4 regions of the Salipaludibacillus sp. HK11 genome follow, and region 4 is predicted to be linked to each of the others. Evidence: predicted binding sites of a transcription regulator. Region 4 holds the regulator's gene; each other region holds the start of a gene.
What was found. The regulator Rex, encoded in region 4, represses fermentation and respiration genes when NADH is low (regulators of the CRP and FNR family bind a similar motif). The targets are predictions, from matches to a motif close to TTGTGAAATATTTCACAA.
Positions count from the first base shown of each region.

Region 1: the regulator Rex is predicted to act here: its motif matches at 3,218-3,235, upstream of ACM26V_RS09360 (cytochrome C oxidase subunit II).
Region 2: the regulator Rex is predicted to act here: its motif matches at 2,694-2,711, upstream of ACM26V_RS09685 (TIGR04053 family radical SAM/SPASM domain-containing protein).
Region 3: the regulator Rex is predicted to act here: its motif matches at 2,428-2,445, upstream of adhE (bifunctional acetaldehyde-CoA/alcohol dehydrogenase).

Region 1 covers NZ_CP181045.1:1,882,817-1,887,738, reverse strand. The annotation lists gene ACM26V_RS09380 (hypothetical protein) at 1-49, shown strand, start outside; gene ACM26V_RS09375 (LacI family DNA-binding transcriptional regulator) at 148-1,110, opposite strand; gene ACM26V_RS09370 (reverse transcriptase-like protein) at 1,632-2,291, shown strand; gene ACM26V_RS09365 (hypothetical protein) at 2,340-2,498, opposite strand; gene ACM26V_RS09360 (cytochrome C oxidase subunit II) at 2,746-3,105, opposite strand; gene ACM26V_RS09355 (DUF2161 domain-containing phosphodiesterase) at 3,403-4,131, shown strand; gene ACM26V_RS09350 (flagellar basal body-associated FliL family protein) at 4,191-4,661, opposite strand; gene ACM26V_RS09345 (hypothetical protein) at 4,883-4,922, shown strand, end outside.
Region 2 covers NZ_CP181045.1:1,960,037-1,964,958, forward strand. The annotation lists gene ACM26V_RS09675 (EAL domain-containing protein) at 1-417, opposite strand, end outside; gene ACM26V_RS09680 (alpha/beta hydrolase) at 665-1,453, shown strand; gene ACM26V_RS09685 (TIGR04053 family radical SAM/SPASM domain-containing protein) at 1,509-2,630, opposite strand; gene ACM26V_RS09690 (hypothetical protein) at 2,773-3,195, opposite strand; gene ACM26V_RS09695 (L,D-transpeptidase family protein) at 3,482-4,288, opposite strand; gene ACM26V_RS09700 (cold-shock protein) at 4,427-4,624, opposite strand; gene ACM26V_RS09705 (cold-shock protein) at 4,732-4,922, opposite strand, start outside.
Region 3 covers NZ_CP181045.1:1,181,137-1,186,058, reverse strand. The annotation lists gene adhE (bifunctional acetaldehyde-CoA/alcohol dehydrogenase) at 1-2,302, opposite strand, end outside; gene ACM26V_RS05930 (hypothetical protein) at 2,955-4,493, shown strand; gene ACM26V_RS05925 (hypothetical protein) at 4,611-4,922, opposite strand, start outside.
Region 4 covers NZ_CP181045.1:4,283,053-4,287,974, reverse strand. The annotation lists gene ACM26V_RS20425 (lysostaphin resistance A-like protein) at 1-184, shown strand, start outside; gene ACM26V_RS20420 (YdiK family protein) at 181-387, shown strand; gene ACM26V_RS20415 (MDR family MFS transporter) at 435-1,847, opposite strand; gene ACM26V_RS20410 (redox-sensing transcriptional repressor Rex) at 1,982-2,620, opposite strand; gene moaC (cyclic pyranopterin monophosphate synthase MoaC) at 2,701-3,183, opposite strand; gene ACM26V_RS20400 (ABC-F family ATP-binding cassette domain-containing protein) at 3,406-4,922, shown strand, end outside.

The DNA of each region.
Region 1 (4,922 bases), 2.4 Mb from region 4:
TTTCAACTTAATTAAGGAGTTAATTGGGGAAGAGGTGGAAGGTAAATAGACATATTAGCAGATTGAAAAAGAAGAACAGTATTTTCTGTTCTTCTTTTGTACTTTAAGATTGTTTGACTTCGCTAAAGGGTTAAAGTATAAGATAGACTATTGATGAGAAAATAATTCAGGTTCAAGGATAGTTGAACCAGGTTGATCATTTTCTTCAATCATGTCGATTAATTGATCAACAATCGTTTGAACAATCTTATCTAGTGGGACTCCGACATTCGTGATAGGATTATCAAAGCTATGCATCTGTGGAATATTATCATAACTAATTAACTCGATTTCTTGACTTTGTTGACTAGTATCTTCATTAATCGCACGAATCGCCCCTCGTGTTAAATCATAGCTACCAATCACCATAGCACTTGGAAGATTACCTGTCTCAAGCATTGATTTTACCGCTAAGTACCCATCATACATATCAAGACCATTCGTATCTAGAAAATAAGAATCGTTGATTGATGCAAATTGTTCCTTCATTGCTTGTTTGAAACCAAAAAGTTTATCTTCCTGTAATGGATCATTGCCAGAACAAACTCCAACAAAAGAAATATTTTTGTGTCCTTTTTCGACTAATTTTTCGACAGCCATTCGAATCGCATGTTGACGATTAGCGTCGATCGTCGGATAATCAGAGCCTTCGGAAACACCATATGTAAGAACTGGAATCGAAGATGGGTGCATTTTCTCCAATTTTTTTTGATCATTAAAGATTAGAATAGCGTCTACATCAAATCGTTGAAACGTATTAACAGCCTGCTCTATTTTATTGATAGATAATAACGTAGTATAGTCACGTTTTTCTAGTTCCTGATTAATACGAGTTATAAGAGCGGCTTGAGCAGTTCTTTCTACTGTAGGCCACACTACTCCAATTGTCTGAGATTTCTTGGATACAAGACTTCGTGCAGCGGCATTTGGTTGGTAGCCTAATTCTGCGGCAATATCACGTATTTTTTGTTTGGTACCTGGTTTTACTAGCGAACTATCACGAAGTGCTTTTGAAACTGTTGAGTAACTAACACCGGCAGATCTTGCTACGTCTTTTATCGTAACTCCCATAGAAGGACCTCCTAAAAAATTAAATTTGATTGTGAAACATATGATTGGAGATAGTTAGGTTAACAACGTTGTTTTTCATACTAATACTAAACTATTCGACGGATTAGCACAAGTAAACACATCAGTGTTGGAAAGGAAATTTACCAATCTTCACCTTATGTTATACTACGGAGAATTTACAAAACTTAGATTGGTTGAATTATATAAACGCGGATAACGTAATTTGGGTAACCCCTATGTGGAAACGAGTCTGTGATGGGTGTCATTTGAATCGAGATAGTCTCTATGCGATATAGAAGGGGGGGTACGGTTCTTCATGTTAAAGAACACAGTAAAGGACTTTTTTTGGTGATAAAGGCTAAAAATTTCAAGTTAATTTTTTAAGCTACATCAATTTAAATTTCATCATCGTGTGTCGTATTTAAGCCGGGATGATGGGGAAACTGAGAAATAAGCTACGCAAATAATAGATGAAATTATACCAGCGAATTCATAAATAGCACAGTAAAGGATGATCCATTGTGAAGGTTCGATTAGAATTAACATACAAAACGAAAAAAGGAATAGAAGCAACATTCACTTCGGATGAGATGAATGCAGAAAAAGCAATATTCACTGCGGAAGATTTAGAAAAAACGGGTCGATTGAAAAATTTAATATTTATAGATAATTACGATAGTACATTAAATTTGAAGGAATTAAAAAAATATATCGAGGAAATTGATACGGAACCTCATAATATTACTGTGTATTTTGATGGTGGTTTTGATCTGACAACAAAAATGTCAGGATTAGGCTGTGCAATATATTATGAGAAGAACGGAAAAACATTTCGTATTAGAAAAAATGCATTAGTAAGAGAACTTCACACAAATAATGAAGCAGAGTATGCAGCACTTTACCTAGGTTTAAAGGAAGTCGAAAATTTAGACGCTCATCATTTACCAGTTAATTTTGTTGGAGATTCCCAAGTTGTTATTAATCAACTACGTGGAGAATGGGCGTGTATGGAGAAAGTATTGAATCAGTGGGCTGATCGGATTGATAGTAAACTGAATGAGTTAGGAATCAGCGCTGAATACGAACTTATTTCGAGAAAAAAGAATCGGGAAGCAGATCAATTAGCTTCCCAAGCATTAAAAGAGATCGAAATTACAAGTGAGGTTGAGTTGCATGTTTAAAGTGTTAATATCAAATACTAGCACTTCGGTTTGATAGTCATTCTATTTTTATACCTCTTCTTCGTAAGTAACCTCGGCATTAAAATCGTTAAATTGTATATCAATTGATGTTAGGTTATCCTTACTTTCTAACCATTCGCTAATCTGTTCTTCAATTGGTTTAACGCTTTGATTGTTAGAGAGATTTTCGAAAATTTTCTTTTGCACCGATAAAGACCTCCAATAAATTTTCTTGTAAGATAATATTTCTTTTATATTATATTAGAGGACTGTTGAGAAATATGTTACTTATTGTATTCTGTGATATATTATTTTTGTCTGATTTTGCTTAGAAATAATATTAACTTTAATACAAGGAAAAAGTCATTGATGTTAGATGGATAGAACGAAAATAAAGAGCTGGTCTCAATTATTTCGTCGAGACTAGCTCTTCCATTATGGTGACGATTTAAGCTTATGTTACAGTAATTACTGCAGTCATCTCTTCGTGTCCTTCTCCACATGGGATAGTACAAATAATTGTATATTCGCCTGGTTCGAGAGTAACTGTATCAGATCCTTCACCATCAATAGTTAAGTCAGTTCCCTCAATGGAAATGCCATGATGTCCTTCATCATTTACTAAAGTGAAAGTCACCTCACCTGCTTCTACAGTAGTTACGTCTGTTTCAATATCCCAATTCGTAGCTGTAATTTCTACAGTTTCTCCAGCACCGCTATTACTCGATGCTTCCTCAGATTCATTATCTCCACCACAAGCTGATAAGACAAGGATGGAAGCAAAAATCAACGATGAAAAAATTTTTTTCTTCATGAAATAATCCCTCCTAAATTTTCTATTACACCTTATAGAAAGTTGGCGTGTATTGTATTGCCCTTCATCCAATTGGTGATAGGTTCATTTTATATGAGTTAACTACATGACGAGGTGAGATATATCACACAGTATTAAAGAAAATTTAATTTTTTGCTGGTGTTAAAGACCCGTATTGATTGTTGATGTTACATTTGCTTGAGATGAGAATAGTAAGTCTATCAATTCAAGCAAGATGTATTTCATGGTAAAATTAAATACGATATTGTTTTTACAAAAGTGGAGAGTGGTTACATCATGAAGGAAATAATAAAACTGAAAGAGGCCGATTTATACAAACCAATTCAGAAACATTTTTTGCATGAAGGTTTTGAGGTCTATGGAGAAGTGAAAGACTGTGATATAGCAGTAGTGAAAGATGAAGAGTTAATTATAATTGAATTAAAACTTAACTTAACTGTAGACCTTCTCATCCAAGCTACAAAGAGGAAGAAATTATCGGAACTTGTCTATATTGCTATACCAAAGCCAAAGTACAAACCGAGGTCAAAGCGTTGGACCGATATATGTCAGTTAGTTAAAAGACTGGAATTAGGTCTGATACTTGTTTCTGTTTCAGGAAAACGAAAACAAGTAGAAATTGTCTTTCCACCCACACCAATTTCGTCTCGGAAAAAAATGACTCAGAACAAGCGGAAGAGGCAAGAAGTGTTAAAAGAAATAAACGGAAGAAGTGCTGATTTTAATATTGGTGGATCAAACAGGACGCAAATTTTTACAGCTTATAGAGAGAATTGCATTCAAATTGCTTGTTACCTTGAACAAGCTGGTGAGCTGTCTCCCAAAAAGTTAATTGAAATGGGAACGGGAATAAAAACGTCATCAATCTTAACGAAAAACTATTATGGATGGTTTGAGAGGATTAAAAGGGGCGTTTATGTTATTAGTGAAAAAGGCAAACTTGATTTGAAGGGATATCCTGACCTTATGAAGTATTATCTAGGTAAATTGAATGATGAGAGCTAGATCAAAGACAGTCAAATGAAACATGAAAATTAAGTTATCATGTGCATTTGACTGTAAAATCATGAAATTACCATGCCTGTTATATAAACACGTTCAATATCAATATCAGAGAACGATTGATTTAAATCGTTCATAATTTCATTTTCAAACCATTCGAGGCCTTTGTTTCCTTGAAAGTCAGTACGATCAGCACCAGAAATTGATTTTGTAATAGAATGTCTTAGAAAAGCCTGTCCTCGTGATAGTTTATCAATATTAGAACTGTCTTCTAATAGAAAAGAAATGGAAATCCTTACGTATTCACCGTTATCCAACATATACCCATTTTCTTCAAGGTGATAAACCCTATTCAGTTCATCTTCACTCGTCAGTTCATCATAGGCTGATAAAATCGTCTCATTAGGTAATACGATGACGATGATTGTTATTACTAATAGTAAAACAGAGAGTCCCCCGAGAAAAATTATTATCGGTTTTCGTTTTTTGTTTTTAAGTTTATTTTTCTGAATATCATTGTTTCTTTCTGCCATCAAAACATCAATCCTTCGCTAGAATATTATATATAGACTTTGAATTAGTATATTATAATCCTTTAGTCCTGTATACAAAGTATGCAAAAGCGGATGATAAAGTCCTATAATGGTTGTGTCAACAGTGAAACCTATATTCAGTAGGTTGTGAAAATTTTATAGGACTGTTAATATTAAGTATAGAGTATATAATAAAAGGATAATAGAAGGAGAAAAAAATTTTGAGTGCAGAAAAAAGAAGCGTCAGTTTAAAAGTATTGA
Region 2 (4,922 bases), 2.3 Mb from region 4:
CCATAGGAATCCTATGAAAACAAAAGTAAATAAATTCACTAACATGAACAGGAGCGCTCGTTTTTCTGTTAGTAAAATAGTACCCATATAAGTTGCAGTTAAGAAAAACAACATTCCAGGACCAATCATTCCGTAAAAATACATACTGCCCATTCCAGCTAAGAATACCATCGATAAAATACTGTATGCACGAAGTGAGTATGATAGCCAGCGTCTAAATATATACATAGAAAATAGAATCAAATAAAGAGGAATTGCGTAATAGGTCAGAGTAATACTGTCCATTGCCAATTCATTTATCAGATTAGCTATTAAAAATATAAGTCCTAGAATACTTATCGATAAAGACATTATGTCTAGAATTCTTTCTTTGACAAAATTATTCAAATTAATAATTTCATTATTTTGAAAATACAAAAGGTTACAACTCCCTCAGTAAAATTTTCCAATTGAAACTTTCTGTAACTTATTATACATCTTTATACCTAGGATGGGAAGTACTAAATTATGCTAAATATCCTATTATCATTTCACTGTATTTTGATAATCTATAATTAGCTGCTTTAATTTTTTTCTCAAAGGGAAGCAAAATAAAAGGTGATATAATATGTCCATTCATTTTATTCTAAAGTGGAGTTTAATCGTGGGATTATGCACTGCCCTTTTGTACGGGTTACATCTCGGACTGTTTTATTTCAATCAGGAAAAGTCTCTGTTCCTACAGCCTCAACTTACAGAAGAAAGTGCTCATGCAGTAACAGTCGAAAATGATAACGTTCAAGAGATAACGATAGAAGTTGAAGATGAAGTTAATTTACGAGGCTGGCTCGTTGATAACAGAAAAGATAATATTTCTCCTTCGCCACTACTGATTTACTTTGGTGGGAATGGTGAAGAGCTCTCAAGAATCATCACTCAATTTGAAGCTCTTGATAATTGGTCTGTCTTATTAATGAACTATCGAGGTTACGGTTTAAGCGATGGAACGCCAAGTGAAGAAAATTTATTCCATGATGCCACTAAAATACATGACGTTATAACAAATCAGGAAAGCATTGATGAAAATACAGTTGTTGCAATGGGGCGAAGTATGGGAACGGCTCCTGCTACACACTTATCTAAAAAACGAGACATGTCAGGTACTATTCTTGTTTCTCCTTATGACAGTCGAACAGAGCTGTCAAAACATCGTCATCCTTTCTTACCTATTGACTGGCTGATTCGTCATCCTTTTGAGCTTAGTGATAAAGCACCTAACATTGATTCTGCTTTATTAGCCTTTATTGCGTCAGAAGATCGTGTTATTCCACCTGATCATTCAGAAGTGACAATACAATCATGGGCTGGGAAAACAGAAGAAGTCTGGCTCGATGGGGTTGGTCATAATAATTTGCAATCAGATGCTAAATATTTGGAGAATATAAATCAGTTTTTAGCACGAAAAATAGAATAAATTTGAATAACTTAAAAATCCCCCTCCTGTAATAGCAGACGGGGGATTTTTTGATTTATTGCGCATTTTTTCTCATCGATTTTGGGATATATACACAGTATGGCTCACTTTCTAAATAGTCACCTGTCATCGCATACGCTCTAGAACGCGACCCGCCACAGACATGTTTAAATTCACAAACACCACATTTCCCTTTGTATAAGTCTGGGTTACGTAAAGATTTAAAGATTTCTGATTCCCGATAAATATTTGCTAGCGGCGTCTCTCTCACATTGCCAGCTTTAATCGGCAACAGTCCACTTGGGAAGACATCTCCTGTGTGAGAAATAAACACAAAACCATTCCCGTCATTCACCCCTTTAGGAGCTCTGCCAAGGCCATCTATTTGGCCAGTTGAACCACTTTTTAACGCATCCTCGTACCGAATATCTGATCCTTCACTGGCACTGATTTTTTCACGCATCTTGTTTTGAATAACAACTCTACGATGATGTTGCGCTGCTGTTGTTTTGATATCAAACGGTACGCGCTTTGACAAATCATAAAGCCATTGAAATACCTTTTCATGCTCTACAGGTGAAATCATATCTTCTTGTTGCCCTCTGCCTGTTGGAACGAGAAAAAACACACTCCATAACACACAATCTAATTTTTCTATCATCTCAGCCATTTTCTCTAAATAATCGTAATTATATTTAGATATAACTGTATTTATCTGTAATGGCATATTCAAATCGTGTAAGTAATTGATCGCATTCATCGTTAAATCAAATGATCCTCTAGTTCCTCTAAAGTGATCATGAATTTCTGCATTGTGCCCGTCTAAACTAAATGCCCACCTCGATAAACCAACTTCCTTTGCCTTTTCCATTGCTTTTTTTGTGACATTCGGTGTTGCTGAAGGCGTCATGGAAACTCGTACACCTTTATCAATGGCATACTTAGCTATATCAAATACATCTTCACGCATCAAAGGATCTCCACCTGTGAAAACAAGCATAGGATTATTCATCGAATGGATCTCATCAATCAATTTTTTACCCTCATCAAAAGAAAGCTCTAATGGATGTCGATGGTATTGAGCTTCTGCTCGACAGTGTAAGCACTTTAATTCGCAAGCTCTCGTTAATTCCCAAATAACAATGAATGGATTTTCTTTATAATCTCGAGGAAACATATTAAACCCTCCCAGTATTGTCTTACTCATAATATGAGCTTAACTCATGAGAGCTCATCACTGATGTGATAAAGGTCACAAAATCAACAAGAAAACGTTCTTGTTCACATTATCTAGAAGAAGTTAAGGGGTCTCTACCATCTTACATTTGACCAATGATAACAAGAAGAAATACAAATACCAACAATCCTATAGAAACAATCCATGAGACAGCATGATCTTTAACTGACGACGTAGTAGCATCGCTGTCTTTATGATCGTCAGCATAGTTAGATTCCTCTTGAACATCTGATTCCCCACTTATGAAGGCTTTTTCCTTTCTACCTATTTGAAAGTTCGCTTTCTTGTTCAGCCTATTCAATTGTTCTATAATTTCAGCTAATGCTAAGAAAAAAATCCCTATTGCAAATCCAGAAAACCAGTATGCTATAATAACCCCCCAACCAAAAGATATACCTTCGCCAAAATCATCTGTTTGAACAATAAATCCGCTTATAACAGTAACGATAAAAATTATGAAAGCAACAACCAAAAGAAGCCTCGACACAATATTTTTATATTTCAACCTATTTCCTCCTTAAAAAAATTAAGTAACAGGAATACATTCGACAAAAAAAGGTATTTCCCTTTCTTTTATTGAAAATAAAAACAACATTAACGATATAAATTATTAGAAAATCTTGGTTTGTCGCCAAGTCCTTCATGGCGAAAGCCTTAGTTTATCTTATACTGTAATCCTTTAGCGACGTTAATCATTTCTAAAATTAAAATGAAAGACTCCCATTAGTTGTTCGTGGGGGTCTTTCACCTTGTGTTTTTTTCATAAGTTATCTACTTTTAGACTTCGTGGTTTAATAAGACATAATCTGGGGAGGCGGAGGAATATAAAATGTATATTTGTCTTCAACATTGCTTTCCATGGCTGATCGTGTCTCTGGACCAACAATTCCATCGATCGCTAATTGGTTATCTTTCTGAAATTCTTTAACAGACTCTTCTGTTCCTGATCTGAAACTTCCTTTTGTATCATCAGAACGATAACCTAATGTGACTAACTGTTCTTGGATTTCTTCAACTTTCTCCCCTATATTGCCGTAACTAAGGTTTCCACTTCCACCTATAGGTAATGCTTCTTCGTCTGCACCTGTCACAGTATACCCATGCTCATCAGCTATCGTATCAAATGAACTTTCTGAAGAAACAATTAACACAGGTGCAGAAACCTCAATTCTCTCAAACAACCATTGCACTTGCTCATTATGCATACGAACACATCCGGCACTTGCATAAGTTCCGATTGAATGAGGGTTACTGTTGCCATGAATTGCATAGGTATTTCCCTGTGTCCCGTATGGATTGATACCTAGCCATCGATCACCTAGAGGATTGCTAGGATCCCCTCCAGGAATCTCTTCTTTGTAATATGGACGATTTTTAATCTTATTAACAATCTGAAATTCCCCTTCTGGCGTTAAACTTTGACTTCTCCCAGTAGCTACATTAAAAAGTGCAATTGCTTTGTCATTTTCATAAAAGATTAGGTTATTGGTCGATTTGTTAATAATGACAAGTTGATTCCCTGATGCAGATACATGAGGCATTAGCCATACCCAAAACAACAGCCCAATTAACAAGCTCATAAAGCCCTTTTTCAACAAAATACATACCTTCTTTCTCCTAGTATATTAAACTATATGAAGAAGGGCTTAATCAGTTTCCATGGTACAACTAAATAATTTATTGCTGACAAAGAAAAAAAAGCCCCGATATCATCGGAGCTTTGCCTTTACAATCACTTATTTTTCTACATTAGTTGCTTGTGGACCACGTTGTCCCTCTTCAATGTCAAATGTAACCCTTTGACCTTCATCAAGGGATTTAAAACCTTCTCCTTGAATGGCTGAAAAATGAACGAATACATCGTCTTGACCCTCTACTTCAATGAAACCGAAACCTTTTTCTGCGTTGAACCACTTAACCGTTCCTTCTGGCATTAATCGTTCCTCCTAAATTTAAATATTTCTCTAATAAGTATAAACTGATTCGTGTAATATATTCAGAAAAACAAAAAAAGATTCCCTAAAAGGGAATCTTTTTATTATTACTTCGTTACGTTAGCAGCTTGTGGGCCGCGTTGTCCTTCTTCGATGTCGAAGTTTACTGCTTGGCCTTCTTCAAGTGTTTTGAATCCTTCACCTTGAATAGCGGAGAAGTGAACAAAAACGTCGTCTTGCCCTTCTACTTCGATGAAACCAAAACCTTTTTCTGCGTTAAACCATTTTACTGTACCTT
Region 3 (4,922 bases), 2.1 Mb from region 4:
GGAACGCTGTGAATTTTCTTGGTTTCGTAGCATTATAACGAATAACATGAGGCAATAAGATTGTATTAGCACGACCATGTGCAATATGGAATTCTGGTCCTAATTTATGGGCTAAACTATGGTTGATTCCTAGAAATGCATTCGCAAATGCCATACCAGCAATGGTTGAAGCGTTATGCATTTTTTCACGAGCTACTTCATCGTTTCCATTTTTATAAGCTTTCGGCAAGTATTCAAATACTAACTGAATTGCTTTAATTGCTAACCCATCCGTATAATCATTTGCCATAACGGAGACGTAAGATTCGATCGCATGTGTCAGGACGTCCATCCCAGTGTCTGCTGTTACGGATGGTGGAACAGATTTTACATAGACAGGGTCAATAATTGCTACATCTGGAGTTAATTCATAATCAGCTAATGGATATTTTATATTATTTTTTTTATCAGTAATTACAGCGAAAGACGTTACTTCTGAACCTGTTCCTGATGTGGTAGGGATTGCAACAAATTGAGTTTTTCTACCTAGTTTTGGATATTTAAATACTCTTTTACGAATATCCAAGAATTTTTGCTTAAGGCCATGGAATTCTAATTCAGGATGCTCATAGAAAACCCACATACCTTTAGCAGCATCCATAGCAGATCCTCCACCTAATGTGATAATGACATCAGGTTCAAATTTCATCATCGCTTCAGCACCTGCCATGACCGTTTCAATGGATGGATCAGGCTCGACGTCAGAAAAAACTTCATATTGCACTTTATCTTCTCGTTTATTTAAATAGTAAAGTACTTTATCGACATAACCCATTTTCACCATCATTTCATCAGTAACAATCATTGCGCGAGAAATGTTAGGCATTTTTTCTAAATATTGCGTTGCATTCTTTTCAAAGTATACTTTTGGTGGAACTTTAAACCATTGCATATTATTTTTTCTCATCCCTATTTTTTTGATATTTACGAGATTCACTGTCCCGACATTTTGTGAAACGGAGTTACGTCCATAAGAACCACAACCAAGTGTTAATGAAGGGAGATAGCCATTATAAATATCTCCAATTGCTCCTTGTGAAGATGGTGCGTTTGCTATAACTCTTCCTGCCCTCATTTTTAACCCATATTGGCGGATGACATCATCATTTGTTGAATGGATAACCGCAGAGTGACCAAGCCCTCCAAATTCAAGCATTTCATCTGCTTTTTTAAATCCTTCTTCCTGATTCTTCACCTTGAAACAAGCTAGAACCGGGCTTAATTTCTCTCTTGATAAGGGAGATTCAGGACCAACTGTTTTTAATTCAGCAATGAGAATTTTTGTTTCATTGTTCACTTGAATTCCTGCCATTTTTGCAATTTCTGCTGCTGGCATCCCTACAATCTTAGGGTTAACTGCGCACGTTTCTTCATTAATTACTAGTTTTTCTACCTTTTTCCTCTCATCATCTGTTAAAAAATGACAGTTGTTTGCTTTCAATTCATTTTTCGTTTCTTCATAAATATCTTTATCTATAATGACTGCTTGTTCTGAAGCACAAATCATTCCGTTATCAAACGTCTTAGATAAAATTAGGTCATTAACCGCTTGTTTAATTAATGCACTTTTCTCAATATAACAAGGGACGTTACCTGGTCCTACACCGAGTGCTGGTTTACCTGTACTATAAGCTGACTTTACCATTGCTGCGCCACCAGTAGCTAAGACAACTGCTACTCCTGGGTGATTCATTAACTGTTGCGTTCCTTCAAGTGACGGTTTTTCAATCCATTGAATGCAATCTTTTGGTGCGCCAGCTTTTATAGCAGCTTTATATAAAACTTCCGCTGCTGTAGAGCTACATTTTTGCGCTGATGGGTGGAAAGCAAATATGATTGGGTTTCTCGTTTTAATCGAAATAAGTGCTTTGAACATTGTTGTTGATGTTGGGTTTGTTACAGGAGTAACACCAGCAACAACACCAACTGGTTCAGCAATTTCAACCATCTCTTCGTGCTCATTTTCATGAATGATTCCAACTGTTTTGTTAGCTTTTATCGCATTATAAATATATTCTGTTGCAAATATATTCTTGATGATTTTGTCTTCATAAACACCTCGTTTGGTTTCCTCAACAGCCATCTTAGCTAACGGCATATGCTGATCCAATCCTGCTAGTGCCATTTCCTGCACAATACGATCAATTTGCTCTTGATCGTAAGAAAGAAATTCCTCGTGTGCTTTTTTTCCTTTCTGAACCAATTCGTTCACTGCCTTGACAGTTTCGTCAACTTTGTTAAGTTTCTTTTCATTTACAACCATTTTGCATTCCTCCTAATATTATTGTGAACATATTCACATAATCACTTAAAAAAATAAAATCCTTCTTTGCTTCGTTGTTTACATTTGTAGTATATCGTGAATTATTATAAAAATAAATAGGTTTATTGTGAAATATTTCACATTCACAATGACACCGTATTCTTTTTGACTTTTTAACGACAAATCATATATTCTCTTGATTTTTCCCCCTATTCCATTTATGAAACTTGTTATAATGTTTTATTTACTTAAGTTAAAGAAGCTTTATCTAACTCTCCCATCTTCAAACAGTATAAGCTTTTAACATCGCTGTTAACTGCCAATACTATTACATAGGTAATGATTGTTGAAAGTCATAATAGAAATAGAGATACGCTTAATAATATCATGTGTGAGAGTTCTTTCAGTAGACTACAGTATTAATGATGACTTAATGTACAAATTGACCTTATGAGTTCCGTGGTTGTCTATCTAGTTAAATTTAGAAAGTCGGTACTTGAGAAACCCCCACTTCAATTTTCAATAAAATTAATTGCGCGAGTATTCATTTCTTAACAATATTGTTACATATTTATCTAATATCCTATTTACCTTCATAAAGTAATAAGCTAATATAAAATCTGAGTTAGTAACTTAAAGAAGGGGTTGTATAATGGACATTGTTGAACAAATTACAAATTTGCAGTTATTAAACCAATTTTGGATTCTTTTATTCTTTTTAATACCTATGGTGATTATTTCAAGAACAGTTGTAGCGGGAACTCGATATTCCCCGATTTTAATTATCGTTATTTTTGGTTTATCATTAGGTTATATTCTCGTATTAAGTGATGTATCTACACCTGGTTTAAATGAATTTCCTTTCATTAACTTGATGGCAAGTACTACGATCATCGCATTAATCGTTACATTTTTTGTCGGTGGACAAGAATTACGAAAGATTCTTGGGAATAAAAAGGATTTACCAGATGATATGGTTGTTCCATCAGAAGAAGAAACAGTATTAGGAACAACTCGCACACAATTTGTATTTATTTTAAGATCATTCTTCTTGCTATTAGGTATTGAAGGGTTAATAAGGCTCATCCTTGGGACTGGACAGGATGTCATGTTAAGTACCTATTATCCGCTGATTGCCTACATTGGCTTGGTTCTCGCGATCATTTTAATTGATAACAAAGCTCGTATTTTGAATAAACGTTTATACATTAAAAAAGGATTAATTGAGATTTCTGGAATAGTATTTGTACTTTTTCTATCCTACCACGCCGCACAGTTGATAGAATCGATAATTGCGTTACCGCAAATTTTCTTTGCGATGATGATTGCTGCAGCCATTGGTGCTATTCTATATCGCTGGTCTTTCGGTCCTACGATTAGAGCATTGTTGTTCGGCGGAATACCGGTCGTATTGGCAGCTAATTTTATGGTAGGTGGTTCACGAATCGGTGAGGCATTTACCATTGATGGCGTGAATGCTGTACTGGCTTATGGGTTTTTCGGACAACTATTGTGGATGTTTGGTGGAATTTCTTTGATTATGTATTTTGCCAAAACTGCTAATGCTCGAAACCTCGCACCAGGTATGGCTGGAGCATTATCTCACTCAGGGCTAACGGGGGCTTGTACAGCTGGTGATTTCGGAAGTACAGCAGCTAAAAGAGCACCAATTATGATTAACATCCCTTTCTTTGGACATATTTTTGTCTTTTCAATTTTGGCAATTAGTGCTGATAGAGGGAGTTTGTGGCTTCCGCCTTCCATCATTTTAGTATCAATTGGTATACTATTAACCATTTATGCTCTTCGTAATTTAAAAAAGGCGAAAGGAAATGATAAAAAAGAAATTAATGCATTAATGCAATTCTCTTTCGGTTGGCAGATTTGTGCCGTATTTGGTGGATTAACTCTTCTTAGTTTAAGTGCGATGCAGATGGACTATGGGGTCATGGCACAAACTAGTGCGATCTCTCACTTTGGACTCTTTGCAGCCATTCAGGAAGGGATGTTCGGGTCTGATGCCGCACTACTCATTCCTTTTATCTTTTCAATGCCATTTCTCGTTCATCCATTAGTCTTTTATATGTTTGGTAAGGCAATGGAAAATGGAGGAGAAATGCCCGTTAAACCTGTTTATTTTATGGCTCTAATTGGAATACTTGGGGTTGCTGTTTCTTTATTATTCTTGTAAAAATATATACTAAACTCATCATTAAAAAGTATAGAGAGTTACAGCTCCCCACCAATTTCTTGGAGGGATAGAGCTGTAACTCTCTTTCGTCTGTCCATATGATTTATACCTATTTCCTTATACATAATGCATTTTTTTCTTATCTACACCATTCATCAACATGCTAAGACTAATTAATTTTCGAATCAAATAATCTAAATCAGTTAATTTGAAGTCACTGATTTTGAAAGAATCATTTGTATCGAGATTCCACTTTTGTAAAATAACATTTATTTTTTCTAAATCATACGGGCCTACCTCTTGCTCAAAAAGAGAAACATCTGTGTATAAAATTCCCGTATTCACATCAAAACACGTATCTAAATCCAAGGTTAAAAGAAATGGTGATGATTGGTGTGAATCACCATCATTCACTCTATTCAAATAGAT
Region 4 (4,922 bases):
AATTGTGTTTGCTTACCTCTATGTGAAAACCAAACGAATTATTGTTCCGATAATGGCTCACGTTGGAATTAACTCCTTTGTGATGCTCATACAAGTCGTATACGGGGAACAATTGCAAGATTTAATGGAACAATTAGAAGAACTTGAACAAACGATCCAAGCAATAGGAGGGTTGTTCATATGAAGAAACATTCTCGCTTTCAAGGGTATATGTTCTTTTTTCTAGGAACGTTATTTCTATATTTAGCGATCCAATCAGCAGATCAAACTACTGGATGGGGAATCTACACAATTCTGTTCATGGCATTTGCAGCTTTTGACTATTTCTTAGCTTTTCGCCATTTCGGCGGCGTCGCCAAACAAAATCAGGAGAATAACAAAAAATAATTATTAATGAAGCCCTTCGACAAATCTGATCGAAGGGCTTTCTGTTATCAATTAATTTCTTCCTGTTGTTTTCGATGTTCCTTACCTAATAATAATCCCGCTGGAATAGATAGAAACGCCAATACCGCAATAACGAGAAAACCTTCTGTTACAGCCGTTAGACTAGCTTCTTCTAATGTAACGCTACTCGTTGCCATCACTTGTCCACGACGAACCTCAAAATATATCGAAACGAAGACGATCCCTAATGCGGAACTCATTTGTCGCAGGACATTATTCATCGCAGATCCTCGGGAGATAAACTTCTCTGGTATGGCATTCATCCCAGCAGTTGTCGCTGGCATCGTACTTAACCCCATTCCAATTCCCCTTACCGCATTCAGAACAAAGATAACCCATATTGCTGTATCCATTCCAATCAGTCCAAGCAATAAAGTCCCAACAGCACCAATCGTTAATCCTGTCGTGACAATCACCGACGGCCCTTGGCGATCCAATAACCTCCCGCCAATTGTCATGAATATACCCGCTAGTAAAGCCGACGGCAGAAACGTCAACCCGGTCATGATCGCACCCAACCCGTAAACTTGCTGAATTAATAGCGGCAGAAGAAAGATTCCTCCAAACAATGATATCGAACTGATCATTGCTACCCATACACTGTATGTGTAAGCTGGAATTTTAAAGATAGACAAATCTAGTAACGGTTGGTCTGTACGGTTCTCAATACGGACGAATAGATACAACGATAAAAGACCTAATAGCAAAAGGCTGATATTCGTCACGTCTCGTAAATCGTTAAGTTCGGACACTCTACCTAACGCAAACAACATCGAACCTACACCTAGCGTTACCGTTAGAAACCCCCAACGATCAAAGCGAATATTAGCGACTTTTTTCGTCTGCTTTAAATAGTAGATTGAAAAGATTAATCCGAGAACCCCTGATGGGATATTGAAAAGAAATAGCCATTCCCATGAGCCCATTTCTATGATTATTCCTCCAAGAGTAGGGCCGATTGTCGGCGCCATCATCGCAGCTATTCCCCAAACCCCCGTAGCAAGTCCGCGTTCTTTTTTTGGAAATGCTTCAAATATTAATGCTAAAGACAAAGGCATCATCACACCACCACCAACGCCTTGTACCCCTCTAAAAAAAATCAAAGAAGACAAATCCCACGAGAGTGACCCTAATATAGAGCCTAGAATAAACAAAGATAATCCAGCTATATATAGCTGTTTCTTGCCAAACTTATCACCTAAATAACCAGTTAAAGGCATGATCATCCCCATCGTAACCATGAAAATTGTAATCACCCAGCCTGTCGCTACTGCATCCGCTTCAAATATGTTCATTAAATGAGGCACCGCTGGATTCAACATGCTATTATTTAAAATAATTGTAAACGTCCCTAATAAAACCGTTATAACTACCAACCATTTCTGCGGAACCTTCGCCATGATTTCATCACTCTTTCCTTCGTCTCACGAAATATATCTGTTAATCTACTATACCACGAGTTTTATCTACGTGATCATAAAATCCATGCAAAACAAAAACAGGCCTCCACAAATAGAAGACCTGCTACGTTCCTTTATAATGGATAATGTTTTAAGAAATAAATGAGTGATTGCAACTCTACTGAAAGATCAATATGATGAACCCTCACATCATCAGGTACTGACAACCTTGCAGGCGTAAAATTCAGAATCCCTTTGATCCCTGAAGCTACTAGCTGATCAGCGATAGGTTGTGCAACGTGTGATGGAACAGTTAATATCACGACTTCCACATTATTATTTGCAATGCGATCAGCAAATTCATTCAAATGGTAAATCGGCACTTCACCTATTTCTTTCCCTACTTTATCTTCATCCACATCAAAAGCCATTTCAATTCTCGTATTATTTGTTTTGCTAAAGTTATAATTTAAAAATGCCGTTCCCAAGTTTCCAACACCAACGAGTGTTACTTTTGTTAACTCATCTTGATCTAACGTCTTCCTGAAAAATGATAGCAAATAATTCACATTATACCCATAGCCTTTTTTCCCTAACGCACCAAAATAAGAAAAATCTCTACGAATTGTAGCAGAGTCGACTTTTACCGCTTCACTCAATTCAGACGAAGATACACGATGTTTTCCAGAAGCCTGTAAGCCTTCCAAAAAACGATAATATAGTGGCAAACGCTTAGCCGTTGCTTGCGGTATTTTTGCTTGATCCATATCCATGAAACATTGCCCCCCATTCTCATATTCTTACTTCTACTCTAGTCACGCTATTTATGATTACTTTATCATTAATATCAGAATTAACTTCGTTTGAAATCGCCGCTTTTCCCACCCGTTTTTTCACATAAGTAGGTTTCACCAATTACCATGCCTTTATCAATAGCCTTACACATATCATAAATGGTTAACGCTGTCGCAGACGCCGATGTTAACGCTTCCATTTCCACTCCCGTACTGCCTTTTGTCTTCACAGCAACTTCAATCGCCAATTGATATGTATCTTCCTTCACATTCCAATCAAACTGAATGTCGACACCCGACAATGATAATGGGTGACACATTGGAATCCATTGGGACGTGTTTTTAGCTGCCATTATCCCAGCAACTTGAGCAACTGCTAACACATCGCCTTTCTTCATTTTACCTTGTTGAATTGCTTCATAAATTTCTTTGTTCACATAAACACTTGATGTTGCGACAGCAGTTCTGACCGTCTCGTCTTTATGTGAAATATCTACCATTTTAGCACGGCCTTGCTCGTTAAAGTGTGTGAAAGAGTCCATGAACATCCCCCTTTATTTCTTCTTTCATTGTACACCATTCTTTCACAAACTGCATAACTTTGTGATTATGAAGTAAACAACTACTATATTTCCTCGTTCAAATTTCTACTTTCTCCTTAGCACTAGCTAATTATCGCCACAATTCAGTTGCCATTGTTGTTCGTTCTCATGTACACTTAGCTTGTGAAATGAATGGAATTTGATTGTGAGGATGACCAAAATATGATTTTATTACAATGTGCACAAATATCAAAATCATTCGGTACAGACGAAATTCTGTCCAATGTAAAATTAGAAATAAAAAGTCATGAACGGATTGCGCTCGTAGGTAGAAACGGTGCTGGTAAATCAACATTGCTAAAAATTATTACCGGCGAACTTCCTTATGATTCGGGAAACTTAATGATCCCAAAGGACGTTAATATCGGTTATCTCGCTCAGGATAGCGGTCTTGAATCATCACGTTCCATATGGGAAGAGATGTTAACTGTTTTCACCGCTCTAAAAAAAATGGAACAAAACTTGCGAAAACTAGAAGAAAAAATGAGTGATCCTGATCAACCTGATTACGAAAAGATTCTGGAAGAGTACGATCAATTACAACAAGATTTTAAAGACCGTGGTGGCTTTCAATATGAAGCAGATATCCGCAGTATTTTATCTGGCCTTAATTTTAAAAATTTTGACTACAGCACGTCAATTAATTCCTTAAGTGGCGGACAAAAAACCCGATTAGCTCTAGGGAAACTCTTACTGTCGAAGCCTAGCCTATTAGTTTTAGACGAGCCGACAAACCACCTCGACATTCAAACGTTAACTTGGCTTGAGAATTATTTAGCAGGTTATGATGGAGCTATCCTCATCGTCTCCCACGACCGTTTTTTCCTTGACCGTGTTGTCGACTATGTATACGAACTTTCCTTTCATCAAACGCTGAAATTTACAGGGAACTACTCAAAATACTTAGAAGAAAAGGCACGAATGTATGAACAAGAGATGAAGCAATTTGAGAAACAGCAAGGAGAAATTAAGAAATTAGAAACATTTGTGCAAAAAAACTTAGCTCGCGCTTCTACAAGTAACCGAGCAAAAAGCCGTCGAAAACAGTTAGAAAAAATAACGGTAAAAGATAGACCTTCCTCTGAAGATCAGTCAGCAAATTTTCGATTTAATATCGATCGACAAAGTGGCAATGACGTATTAATGATCAACGATTTGACTGTTGGATATGATAGCAAACCTTTATTTGAAAATGTGTCGTTGAAAATGGACCGTGGTGAAAGTGTTGCATTGATCGGACCAAATGGTATTGGTAAATCGACGCTCATTAAAGCCATTGCTGGACAAATGAAGTTAATCAAAGGTGACATCCGTTACGGAAGTAATGTATCTATCGGATACTATGATCAAGAACAAACGAACCTTACATCAAGTAAGTCTGCTCTCCAAGAACTTTGGGACGAATATCCACAGACAAATGAGAAAGACATTCGCACTGTATTAGGAAATTTCCTTTTTACTGGGGAAGATGTATTAAAAACTGTTTATGACCTTAGCGGTGGCGAAAAAGCTCGTTTATCGCTCGCTAAATTGATGATGCAAAAAGCCAACCTTCTCATTTTGGATGAGCCGACAAACCATTTGGATTTAGACAGTAAAGAAGTATTGGAAAATGCGCTTATCGAATATCCTGGTACGCTATTATTCGTATCCCATGACCGCTATTTTGTTAATCGAAT